Regions from separate parts of the Mesorhizobium sp. 131-3-5 genome, predicted to be linked through region 2. Evidence: riboswitches for the same ligand, from Rfam matches in the RefSeq annotation. Region 2 holds a riboswitch; each other region holds the start of a gene.
The links. Region 2 has a riboswitch for cobalamin ahead of JG747_RS01935 (aromatic ring-hydroxylating oxygenase subunit alpha). Riboswitches for the same ligand answer to the same signal wherever they lie in the genome.
Positions count from the first base shown of each region.

Region 1 (2,824 bases), 2.0 Mb from region 2:
GCGTACGCTTTTACTTTGGTATCGGGAGGTCGCGTGTCAGCTTTTCGCGTTGCATAGCCTGGCAGTGGCGGTTGGCAGTCGACCCAAATGTGACATTTAGTTCTGGTCGCGCTCCTGCCAGGATTTGGCATCCCGCCCCAACCGCTTACCTTGCGTTCAACTCCGCCATATAAGCATTCGAAATCCCGGGGGCGCCGCGAATGCTAGACAACTACAACCTCGACCGCTTCGGCGTGATCCACCAGATCGACGCCACGCCGATCACATACGACAAGCAATACATTTCCTATTACGAGGATCTGAGCGACCGGACCATCAAGCTCGGCTATCAGCGGCTTGGCTGGGTGCTGGGGATCACCGGTGAGATACCGCGGTCCGTGTTGGAGATTGGCTATGGCACCGGCACCTTCATTGAGGCCGCCAAGATTACCGGGGTTGCCGACTGTGCCGGCTGCGACATCACCAAATTTCCGCTGCCCGAGGGCGTCCGCTTTGTCGATTGGGACGAGGCGCTCGCCGGCTCGTGGGATCTCGTCGCCATGTTCGACGTGCTCGAGCACATTCCGGATCTGGGTTTCCTCGCCCGCCTTCAGACCCGCCACCTGGCCATCGCCGTCCCTTACTGCCGCTGGCGTGAACTCGGCGCCGATGGCGATGCATGGTTCCGGACGTGGCGCATGCGTCTGCCCAACGAGCACCTGCACCATTTCGACCGTGACTCGCTGGTGGCGCTTCTCGCGCACTACGGCTTCGAATGCGTGACGCTGAATTGCTTTGAAGACGGGATCAGACTGCGGCCAGGCGAAGCGGGTCCAAATATTCTGTCAGGCTTTTTTAGAAAGCTGTAGCGCCGGTTTCCCTCGGCGACCGCGGCCAGGTGTCATGCCTCCTGCCTGGTGACCGCTCGGGCGGCTGAAAACCGAGGTACCGCCGAAGATTTATTGCGCGAGGACAGGGGTTGACATCGTCGAGAAATATCGCTTCAACGTAATGTTATTACATATTCTACGAAGCGCAGCGACATCGCAAAAAACCCATTGCGATGCGATCGATGGAAATCTACGGTGGGTGCGTGATGGTCCCCGCGCCGAAAGGCAAGGGGTGAAAAGGGAACACGGTGAGACCCGCAGAGGTCGAGACCGTGGCTGCCCCCGCAACTGTAAGCGGTGAGCAAGATCCGACGTGCCACTGGCCGGCAAGGCTGGGAAGGCAGGATTGCGCTGAGACCCGCGAGCCAGGAGACCTGCCATCACCGAGTTGACCGGACGGGGTGTGCCGGGAGGAGACGTGGACGTCGGTCTTGTCGTCCGGCTCGCCAGCATCCTTCCGTCGCTAGTTTTGGAAAGTGACGGAAAGTTGGACGGCGCCATCGATCATCGCATCATCGTGTGCACGCTTTGCCGTGACATCCCGACCGGCATCAGGTCGGGCGAAAGCCTGTGTGCCGATCTGCGCTCCCGGCTCGCGGCCTGCCAGGAACCCACTGTGGCGCATGGCTTCACGATCGAAGGCGTCGAATGCATGGCGGGCTGTGCGCGGCCGCTGACCGTGGCCTTCCAGGCGCCAGGCAAGGCTTCCTATCTCTTCGGCTCCATCGACGCCGAGGCCGACGCCGGCGATCTCGTGCGATTTGCCAGGCTTTACGCCTCGCTCGCCGACGGCTGGTGCAATTCCGGACAGCGTCCGCCGCGGCTGGCGGGCAAGACGCTGGCTCGTATTCCCGGACCGGCCAAGTTTGAGGGCAACAGCCGATGACAACGCCGCTTCTCGAAGCCCGCGAACTCTGCGCGACGGCGAATGGCCGCGACCTGGTCCACGCCGTCAGCCTGTCGGTGGCCACAGGCGATCGCCTTGCCGAAGCCAAAAAACTTGTTGCCGGCTGGAAGGCGCAGCTCGCTGATATCACTGCCAAGGTCGGCGGCGCAAAGGGGACGCGGGTGTTCCTTTATGATTCAGGTGAGGACAAGCCGTTCACCGCCGGAAAATTCGCCATTCCGAGCGCCATGATCACGGCGGCGGGCGGCGACAACATCATGGCCGACATGGACACCAGCTGGGGCAACACGGATTGGGAAACCGTGGCGTCGCGCAATCCGCAATTCCTCATCCTGCTCGATTACCAGGATGGCGGCGGCTACAAGAAACTGCTCGACTTCCTCAAGGCGCACCCGGCGATGAAGGAGACGGACGCGGTCAAGAACGAGCGCTTCGTGGCGCTCCGCTATGCCGAACTGACGCCCGGCCCGGCAAACATCGAGGCGATCGGCAAGATCGCCAAGGCGATGCATCCGGAAGCGTTCTGATGCTTCTTGCCCCTGGGCATAAATCCGGAGCGCTTTCAGGGCACAAGGCGTTCGCGCTGGCGATAGTGGCGGGCACGGTAGCGGTCGTCGCCCTCGTGCTGCTGTCGATCGCCTATGGTTCGACACTGATCCCGCTGACCGACGTCATCGCCTCGCTTGGCCATGCCGTCGGATTGAACGAGCACCAGGTGTCTGGCCCGGTCGGCAAGATCGTCGTCGATCTCAGGCTGCCGCGCACGATCCTGGCGGTCTGTGTCGGCGGCGGCCTCGGCATAACAGGCGCCTTGCTGCAGACGGTGACCCGCAACGATCTTGCCGATCCCTTCCTGTTCGGCCTGTCGTCGGGGGCGGCGGCCGGTGCTGTTTCCGTCATAACCGTCTTTGGTGACAGTTTTGGCATCTGGACCTTGCCGGTCGCGGCCTTCACCGGCGGCATACTGGCCGCCTGCATCGTCCTGCTGCTGGTCGCGCGGGTGCGGGGTCAGGGGCCGGAACGGCTGATCCTCGCCGGCCTTGCCGTT
Region 1 is NZ_AP023254.1:5,046,305-5,049,128, reverse strand. It holds gene JG747_RS24790 (class I SAM-dependent methyltransferase) at 234-848, shown strand; cobalamin riboswitch at 1,060-1,265, shown strand; gene JG747_RS24785 (DUF1636 family protein) at 1,357-1,755, shown strand; partial or broken gene JG747_RS24775 (ABC transporter substrate-binding protein) at 1,857-2,303, shown strand; gene JG747_RS24770 (FecCD family ABC transporter permease) at 2,303-2,824, shown strand, end outside.
Region 1: another riboswitch for cobalamin. It lies ahead of JG747_RS24785 (DUF1636 family protein); the one in region 2 lies ahead of JG747_RS01935 (aromatic ring-hydroxylating oxygenase subunit alpha).

Region 2 (2,824 bases):
GCCCGGCATATGGCCGCCGAGCAGTTCGAGCTCCTTGCGGAAGATGATCTCTTCCGGGCGACGCGCGCAGTTGACGAAGCCGACATCGGTCCATGGCGCGCAATCGTTCAGCCAGCGCAGCATCGACATCATCGGCGTCACGCCGGAGCCGGCCGAGATGAACAGATATTTGGCCGCCGGATGGCTGTGCAGCGAAAAATCGCCGCTCGGCCCATAGGCCTTGACGTGCGAACCGGGCACCAGGTGATCGAACATCCAGCGTGTGCCGGTGCTGCCGGCCTGCGCCTTCACCGTCACCGCGATCGAGAACGGCCGCGACGGCGACGACGACAGCGTATAGGTGCGCATCAGCGGGCCGTCCGGCGTCGGCAGTTCCAGCGTCACGAACTGGCCCGGCTTGTAGCGGAACCAGGTCTGGTTGTCGGAGCGGAAGGTGAAGGTCTTGACGTCAGGCGCCTCGTCGCTGACGCCGATCACTTCCAGCACCTGCAGCCTGTCGTTCCAGGGCGCCATCTGGTCGAGATGGCGATAGAGGCCAAGATCCGTCATCGCGTTCATCCCCAAACCCCTCAGGCGACACTGCGCAGGGCCGGCCGGCCATCGTCGGCAAGGCGCGGACCGATGAAGCGGGCGTACCAGTCGACAAACTGGATCACGCCGCCCTCATGCAGCTCCGAATAGGGGCCGGGTTCATAGGCCGGCGACTGGATGCCGAAGGCGTTTTCCTCGACGATGCGGCGATCCTGGTCGTTGGTCTCGGTCCAGACATGGGTGAGTTCGGCAAGATCGTAGTCGACACCCTCGACCGCATCCTTGTGAATCAGCCATTTGGTCGTCACCGCGGTTTCCGTGGCGCTGATCGGCAGCACGCGGAAGGTGACGGCGTGGTCGCCCAGAATGTGGTTCCACGTCGTCGGATAGTGATAGAGCAGCAAGGAACCGATGCGGTCGTCGGAGACGCTGTCGGACAGGTTCTTCTTCACCGCCCGCTTGCCGGTCATCGTGTAGCTGACCGCATCGCGCAGCAGCGGCGCGCGGGTGGCGCGGTATTGCCCGGCCGGATCGATGCGGAACTTGCTCGGCAGGCCGGCCGCTTCGCATTTGGCCCAGTGTGCCAGCATCTCCGGATCGCTGTCGGCGCCTTGCACGCCGGTCACCGTCGGGGCTTCCGGGAAGGTTTTGCACAGCTCCGGGTGATTGCCGGCGCAGTGGTAGCACTCGCGGTTGTTTTCCCAGACGAGCTTCCAGTTGCCCTTCTCGACGATCGTGCTCTCGAAGGCGATCTTGGCTTCGCTGAGCCGGTGCGGCTTGAGATAGGGTTCGATCATCGCCCGCATCGGCGAGAAGTCGGCGGGTTCCTTGGCCAGGCAGATGAAGATATAGCCGGCCACGCTTTCGCAGGCGACCGGCTTCAGGCCGAACTGGCTCTTGTCGAAACCGTCGGCCATCTGGCGGGCAAACAGCAGCCTTCCGTCCAGCTCATAGGTCCATTGGTGATAGGGGCAGACCAGCTTGGCGGCCATGCCCTTGTCGGTGTTGCAGACGCGGCTACCGCGGTGGCGGCAGGAATTGTGGAAAGCGTTGATCTTGCCCTGCTGATCGCGCACCAGCACGACCGGATAGTCGCCGATCTGCACGGTGATGAAGCTGCCGGGCTTGGGCAGTTCGCAATCATGGCCGACGAACAGCCAGTCGCGATACCAGATCAGCTCCATGTCGAGCTTGAAGAAATCGGGATCGGTATAGAAGGGCTGCTCGAGCGAGAAGCCCTCTCTGCGGCTGTTCAAGAGCCTCAGCATATCGTTGCGCGCTTCCATGTCCTGTCCTCATACGTCAAGGACTGAACTGGTGGTGATTGAGGAAGGATGAGACGCAGGCCGGCGAAAGCCGGGCGCGCGCCATCCGCCTCTTGACCGCCCACCGCGATCAGTCGAGCTCAAAAATCTCGGGCTGGTTTCCGGGCTCTGGAGTGTCCTTGCGGACGGTCGCGACACCTTCCCAGGCTTTCGCCCAGTGGTCTCCCGTTGCGACTTGAACTCCACCACCGTTGCGGGGGCAGCGCCGGATTTTGACCGGCTTCCCAATTCTCCACCCCGTCGTCACGAAGCGGCACCTGAGATGACATGATCTAATCACGACGGCGTTTGCGACATCGGCATGAAAGCGACATCGCATCCATGCGGCGCGACACGCATGCGCAACGATCTGGGCGCGGACAGCGGTCACGAAAATCGTCTTCGCCGATAGCTGTACCTGGCTGTCAAAATCGACCCGGAACAGGGGCAAAAAAGGTTAACGGTTTCGAAAAGTGACTATTAGCGGATTCTAAAATCGAACCGAACGGTTCGTTTCTGTTGACGGTGCGTGCAGGACGGTGTGAACACTGGACCTCCGATACAGTCTGTGATCTTGCGGCTGGCTTTTATTAAGTGATTGATATCAAGAAGAAAAATTTATGGCGAGGAAACCTCTGGCACAATTTCAAGTGGTGGATTCTTGGTCCACACGGAACAACTTCGTGATTGGAAACGGCGATCTGGCTTTCCCACATCGGGGCTGTCCGAACGACGCGATTTCAATCCCAAGACACGCCGCTAGACGGACGGAAAAAATACTGGAGTACTAAAAATGAAAAAGATTGTTCTCACTGCCGCCGCCCTTCTGGCCATTTCCGGCAGCGCCTTCGCTGGTAGCGACCACTACGGTTCGAATGCCGCCGCAGCCACGACTGTCGACAGCTCGTACACCGCTTCGACCAAGAAGTCGGAACCGGCTGCTCAGACGCCTGCCCAGGGCGCAGATCACAACCTCTTCGGCAATAACT
Region 2 is NZ_AP023254.1:425,076-427,899, reverse strand. It holds gene JG747_RS01940 (hybrid-cluster NAD(P)-dependent oxidoreductase) at 1-549, opposite strand, end outside; gene JG747_RS01935 (aromatic ring-hydroxylating oxygenase subunit alpha) at 570-1,817, opposite strand; cobalamin riboswitch at 1,932-2,132, opposite strand; gene JG747_RS01930 (DUF680 domain-containing protein) at 2,629-2,824, shown strand, end outside.

Region 3 (2,824 bases), 3.3 Mb from region 2:
CCGCTGCTCACCGGCGCCTTCCTGTTGTGCGGCGCCTTTTTCACCATAGCGCTCGATGCGTTGGGCTCGACCGCCTTCATGCGTTCGGTGCGCTCCTATGAGCGGGCGCAGATGGCGGCGGTCTACCGCACCTATCTCGATTTTTCCGAGCTGACGCCGCCGCTGGTCTATTCGGTGGTGCTGGCCTTCTTCGGACTGGGCTCGGTGTTCGTCACGCTCGGCCTGCTGGCGGCGGTTTGCGGGTTCGTGACCTGGCGTTACCTGCCGAAGTCTCTGTGAGGATCACGGCGAAAGTGCCGCATGCTGCTCGCGCACCCAGTTGTGGAAGCGGTGCAGTTCATACTCCTCGGGCATGAGCACGCCGGCCTGGTGGCGCATCGAGCGCAGGCCCCTCTGGTTGACCTCGCAGATGGCGGCGTCCTCTTCCAGCACCTGTGTGCCGAAGGCGACGATGTTGTCGATATCGGTCGCGGCCAGCGCCTCGGGCGCGAACAGCCACTCGGCGACAAGTTCGGTCTCTTCCGGGCCGAGCGGCACCAGGCGCACGGTCCTGACATAGTCGACATGACCGACGATGAACATCGAGGGCAGGCTGGTGGCGTAGGTCTGGCCGGCGGCGCGTTCGGCTGGCGTCAATCCGGAGAAGACCGGCCCGTGCGCCTGGCCGTCGCGCGACCAGGTCTCGGCGCCGGCGCGCAGGCCGCCGGAAAATTCCGGTGCGTCATTGTCGGCATGGCGCATCCATTCGGGATCGTCGTGCCTGGCCGCGGCCATAGATCGGCACCAGCCGCGAGAGGTCCTTGTGGACGCCCGGGCAGTGCAGGCACTCGTTGAAGTTTTCCCAAAAGATCTTCCAGTTGCAATGCATTACCTTGCGCAGCACATGGCCTGATACCAGCGTTTCCAGCGGCCAGTTGCCGAGATTGCCGGAGGCCGGGTCGAAGGATGCCTGCGCTGAGCCCGCCGCATCCTCCTGCAGATTGATGAACACGAAACCGCGCCACACCGAGAGCGCGACGCGGTAGAGCGGATGGTCGGCCTTGTCGAAGCCATCGGGCAAGGATTTCGACGGCACGCGCACGAGGTCGCCGCGCAGCGAATAGGACCAGGCGTGGTAGGGGCAAGTGATCAGTCGCGCCTTCAGCCGGCCCTCGCTCTCCTGGCAAAGCTGCGAGCCGCGGTGGCGGCAGGTGTTGTGGAAGGCGCGCAGCTCGCCGGTGTCGTCGCGCAGCACGACGATGTCCTGCGTGCCGATGCGGAATCGGCGGAAGGCCAGCGGCTGGGCCAGATCGGCCTCGCGGCAGATGAGCAGCCAGTTCTTGTACCAAATGGCATCGAGGTCGCGCTGGTAGTTCTCACCATCCCAATAGGCCGATGAGGGCAGGGTCGGTTCGGCCTGGGTCAGGCCATTGTAAGGGGCGCGCTCGCTGGCAGTGGGCTGCATGGCTGGCTTCCTGTGAAGCGGCCAGCCGACACCCGGCAGGAAGAATTGTCAATTCTCGTGCCTGGAAACGGCATGGCGCAATCGCGCTGTTTGCCGGCGGAATTTGGTTTGCCGCGTGTCGCGATTTTCCCTATAGTCATGCAGTCGTCGGTTCCGTTTTGGAGCCAAGAGGGAATGCGGTGCGGGCGAAATTCTTGCCCAATGCCGTGGCTGCCCCCGCAACTGTGTGCGGTAGTCCTCTCCATATGCCACTGAAGGTTCGTCTTCGGGAAGGTGGGGAAGGGCGCTGATCCGTGAGCCAGGAGACCTGCCGACGACGGCAAAACTGACAGGCCCTCGGGTGGAGGGTGAAAGGACAAGATATGAATACCGCTTCCGTCTCCCTCGGCGCCTCCGTCTCCTCGCAGTCGCGCTTCATGCAGCTGGCGCTCGCCGCACTGCTCGGCACCTTCATCATCGGCTTTGTCGGCTTCTCGCATATCGAAGCGGTCCACAATGCCGGTCATGACAACCGGCATTCGATGGCGTTTCCCTGCCACTGACGAGGATCTGACATCATGAATCTGTTTCGCAACGTCGTGTTCATCGCGGCGATCGCAGGGCTCGTGGCCGGCGTCGTTCTTGCCTGCATGCAGGCCTATGCCACCGTACCGCTGATCCTCAAGGCGGAAGTCTACGAACAGGCCGAAGGCGGCTATAGCCATGACCATGCCGCGGCGCCGACTGGGGCCGCCAGTGGCAACGCGATGAGTTCGGCCGCACCGGCGGCAAATTCGATGAGCGCCGCGACCCCGGCACCGGCCGCAGCCGCCGCTCCGGCCGAAGACGAAGGCTGGGCACCGGCCGGCGGCTTCGAGCGCTTTGCCTTCAACGTGGTGTCCAATGTCGTCACCGGCATCGGCTTCGCGCTGATCTTGGTCGCGGTTTCGGAATTCGCCGGCGGCATCGGCAATTGGCGCCAGGGGGTGTTCTGGGGTCTGGCCGGCTTTGCCATCTTCACACTGGCGCCTGGTCTCGGCCTGCCTCCGGAACTGCCGGCCATGCCGGCCGCCGACCTGACGCAGCGCCAGATCTGGTGGGTGGCAACCGTGATCGCGACCGCCATCGGGCTCGGCCTGATCGCATTCCGCAAGTCGCTACCGCTGGCCATCCTTGCCGTGGCGCTGATCGTTGCTCCGCACATTGTCGGCGCGCCGCAGCCCGACAGCTTCGAGACGCCGATCCCGGAGGGCCTGCACCACCAGTTCGTGGTGGCGGTGACGCTGACCAATCTGGTGTTCTGGCTGGTCCTCGGCGCCGTCGTCGGCGTGGTGCGCGGACGCTTCACTGGCACGGCGACCAGCCTGCGCGACAGCTTTGCCTGATCGCAACAAGCTGACC
Region 3 is NZ_AP023254.1:3,713,904-3,716,727, forward strand. It holds gene JG747_RS18140 (MFS transporter) at 1-279, shown strand, start outside; gene JG747_RS37555 (SRPBCC family protein) at 283-774, opposite strand; gene JG747_RS37560 (aromatic ring-hydroxylating oxygenase subunit alpha) at 722-1,444, opposite strand; cobalamin riboswitch at 1,576-1,773, shown strand; gene JG747_RS18150 (CbtB domain-containing protein) at 1,807-1,986, shown strand; gene JG747_RS18155 (CbtA family protein) at 2,002-2,808, shown strand; gene cobU (bifunctional adenosylcobinamide kinase/adenosylcobinamide-phosphate guanylyltransferase) at 2,801-2,824, shown strand, end outside.
Region 3: another riboswitch for cobalamin. It lies ahead of JG747_RS18150 (CbtB domain-containing protein); the one in region 2 lies ahead of JG747_RS01935 (aromatic ring-hydroxylating oxygenase subunit alpha).

Region 4 (2,824 bases), 1.6 Mb from region 2:
GAGCGCATCCTTTCCAGCCATCTCTGAGGGGAGATTCGGGCATGTGGGATTTCGATATCGGCAGGTCGGTGTCCATCATGGTGCGGACCTGGCCTTTCATTGTCTTCCGCATGATCGTCTATTTCGGCATCACGCTGGCCTACATCATGGCGACCGGCACCGGCGCTTCCGTCGGCTATGGCGTCGGCCATATCTCCACCGATCCTGACGGGCCGATGTCCTTTGCCCTGTGGGGCGGGGTGGTCGGCTTCGGCGTGGTTTCGATCGCCGTCTATTGGATCCGCGAATACATCCTCTATGTCGTCAAGGCCGGCCATATCGCCGTGATGGTCCATCTGATTGATGGCCGGGATGTTCCCGACGGCCAGAACCAGATCGCCTATGCCAGGCAGGTCGTGACCGAGCGCTTCGCCGAGGCCAACATCCTTTTCGTCGTCGACCAGCTGGTCAAGGGCGCCATCCGCGCCATCACCGGCCTGCTCGGCGGCATCGCCGCCTTCCTGCCCATTCCGGGGCTTAGCGGCCTGGTCTCCTTCATCAACACGGTGATCCGCCTGTCACTCACCTATGTCGACGAGATCATCCTCGGCTACAACATCCGCATCAATTCGTCCTCACCGTTCGAAACCGCTCGGCAAGGCGTGGTGCTCTACGCCCAGAACGGCAAGACCATGATCAAGAACGCCGTCTGGCTGGCGGTCATCATGTGGGGTGTCTCCTTCGTCATCTTCCTGCTGATGCTGGCCCCGGCCGCCGCCATTCTTTTCCTCATGCCAGGGCAACTCGCCGGCTGGGCTTTCGTGCTCGCCATCGTCTTTGCCTGGGCCTTCAAGGCGGCCTTCATCGAGCCCTTCGCCATCGCCTGCCTGATGCAGGTCTATTTCAAGACCATCGCCGGCCAGGTGCCTGATCCGGCCTGGGATGCCCGGCTGGCCGAGGCGTCGTCGAAGTTCCGAGAGTTGAAGGACAAGGCGCTGGCCTCCTTTGGCGGCTCGCGCTGGGGCACGGCCGGCGCGACGCACTGATCGGCGGGATTCGCCTGCGCAGCAGCAACCGTGTTGAGGTGCGCCACCGCTGACTTGAGTGGCGTCTCTCCTTGCCCGCAAAAAGTCTCGCTCATGATCAGATCGGGCAGCGGCAGCCGCCGGCCCCAGCCATGCGTTTCCAGGTCCGGTTTGGATGCGAACTCGGAAACCCGGCCGACGCAGAGATATGCGATCGGCGTCACGTGCTCGGGAATGGACAGCAGGCTCTTCAACGCTTGCGGCTCGATGATGCTGACCCAGCCGACGCCGACGCCTTCGGCACGCGCGGCCAGCCAGAAATTCTGCACCGCGCAGACCGTGCTGTAGAGATCCATCTCCGGATTGTGCCAACGTCCCAGCGGCGAGTTTTTTGAGCGCTCGCGGTCGCAGGTGATGCAGATGTTGAGGGCGCTTTCGCAGATGCCTTCAAGCTTGAGCTTGCGGTAGAGCGCCTGTCTTTCCACTTCGATTTCAGGCAATTCCTGCTCGCGCGCGGCCAGGAACAGGTCGCGCACATCAGCCCGTCGCGCGGCGTCGCGGATGACGATGAAATTCCACGGCTGCATGAAGCCGACCGACGGTGCATGGTGGGCGGCAAGCAGAAGCCGCGCCAGCACCGCGTCGTCGAGCCCGGTGGGCAGGAAATGGCTGCGCACGTCGCGCCGCGTGAACATGGCGCGGTAAACCGCGTCGCGCGCCATCTGGTCAAATCCATCACCCATAGCAGCGGTCATGTGTTCCGGCATCGCTCGTCCCCTTGCGATTGCAATAGCTCCACACCGTCAGAGCGCACTTTGTGCATCCAAGCGGACGCACGTCGCTCTGATGCCGTCCGCCTGACCATGCGGATGACGATGCCTGCCAGGCCGGTCTTCTGGCTTGGGATCAACCCGCGTCCGGTGCCTTCCCGTCATCGACAGTGGCATTTACCGGCGCGGTCCCCCTCACAGCGTTGGGCACGCCACGGAATTCAACCGTGTTCCCGATTCTCCCGCTTGCGACGGGCACCAGGCAGTAGCGGCGACCTTACGCCGAAGGCTCGGCCGCGCCAATCCCCGCAGCGACGCCAATGGACGCAGGCGCGATTTTCCCCAGCCATCAAGCTGCAATGCATGGCCATCGCGGCGCCGGGGCACTAGATAGGGAGCATGACAACCCGTCTCTACACGCATCCGATCTTCCTCGAACACATCACACCGCCCGGTCACCCCGAGCGGCCGGACCGCCTGCGCGCCATCGAGCGCGTGCTCGACGACGAGGCTTTTGCCGCGCTCGATCGTGTCAAAGCGCCGGAGGGCGACGAGGCCACCATCCTCTACGCCCATCCCGCCGATTTCGTCGCCCGTGTGCGTGCCGCCATTCCCGAAGAGGGTATTGCCCGCATCGATGCCGACACCACCGCCAGCCCGAAGAGCTGGCAGGCGGTGATCGCCGCGATCGGCGCGGCCAACGCCGCTGTTGACGACGTCTTTGCAGGCCGCGCCGACAACGTCTTCGTCGCCGCAAGGCCGCCCGGCCACCATGCCGAAAAGACCACCGCAATGGGCTTCTGCTTCTTCAACACGGCGGCGATTGCGGCGCGCTATGCGCAGAAGAAGCATGGCGCCGAGCGTGTCGCCGTCGTCGACTGGGATGTCCATCACGGCAACGGCACGCAGGATATTTTCTGGGACGATCCCTCGGTTCTCTATTGCTCGACGCACCAGATGCCGCTTTATCCCGGCACTGGCGCGAAGACCGAGACCGGCGCCGGCAACATCGTCAATGCACCCTTGGCGCCGCAGACCGGCAGTGAGGTG
Region 4 is NZ_AP023254.1:5,530,646-5,533,469, reverse strand. It holds gene JG747_RS27195 (hypothetical protein) at 42-1,025, shown strand; partial or broken gene bluB (5,6-dimethylbenzimidazole synthase) at 1,193-1,699, opposite strand; cobalamin riboswitch at 1,873-2,052, opposite strand; gene JG747_RS27185 (histone deacetylase family protein) at 2,174-2,824, shown strand, end outside.
Region 4: another riboswitch for cobalamin. It lies ahead of bluB (5,6-dimethylbenzimidazole synthase); the one in region 2 lies ahead of JG747_RS01935 (aromatic ring-hydroxylating oxygenase subunit alpha).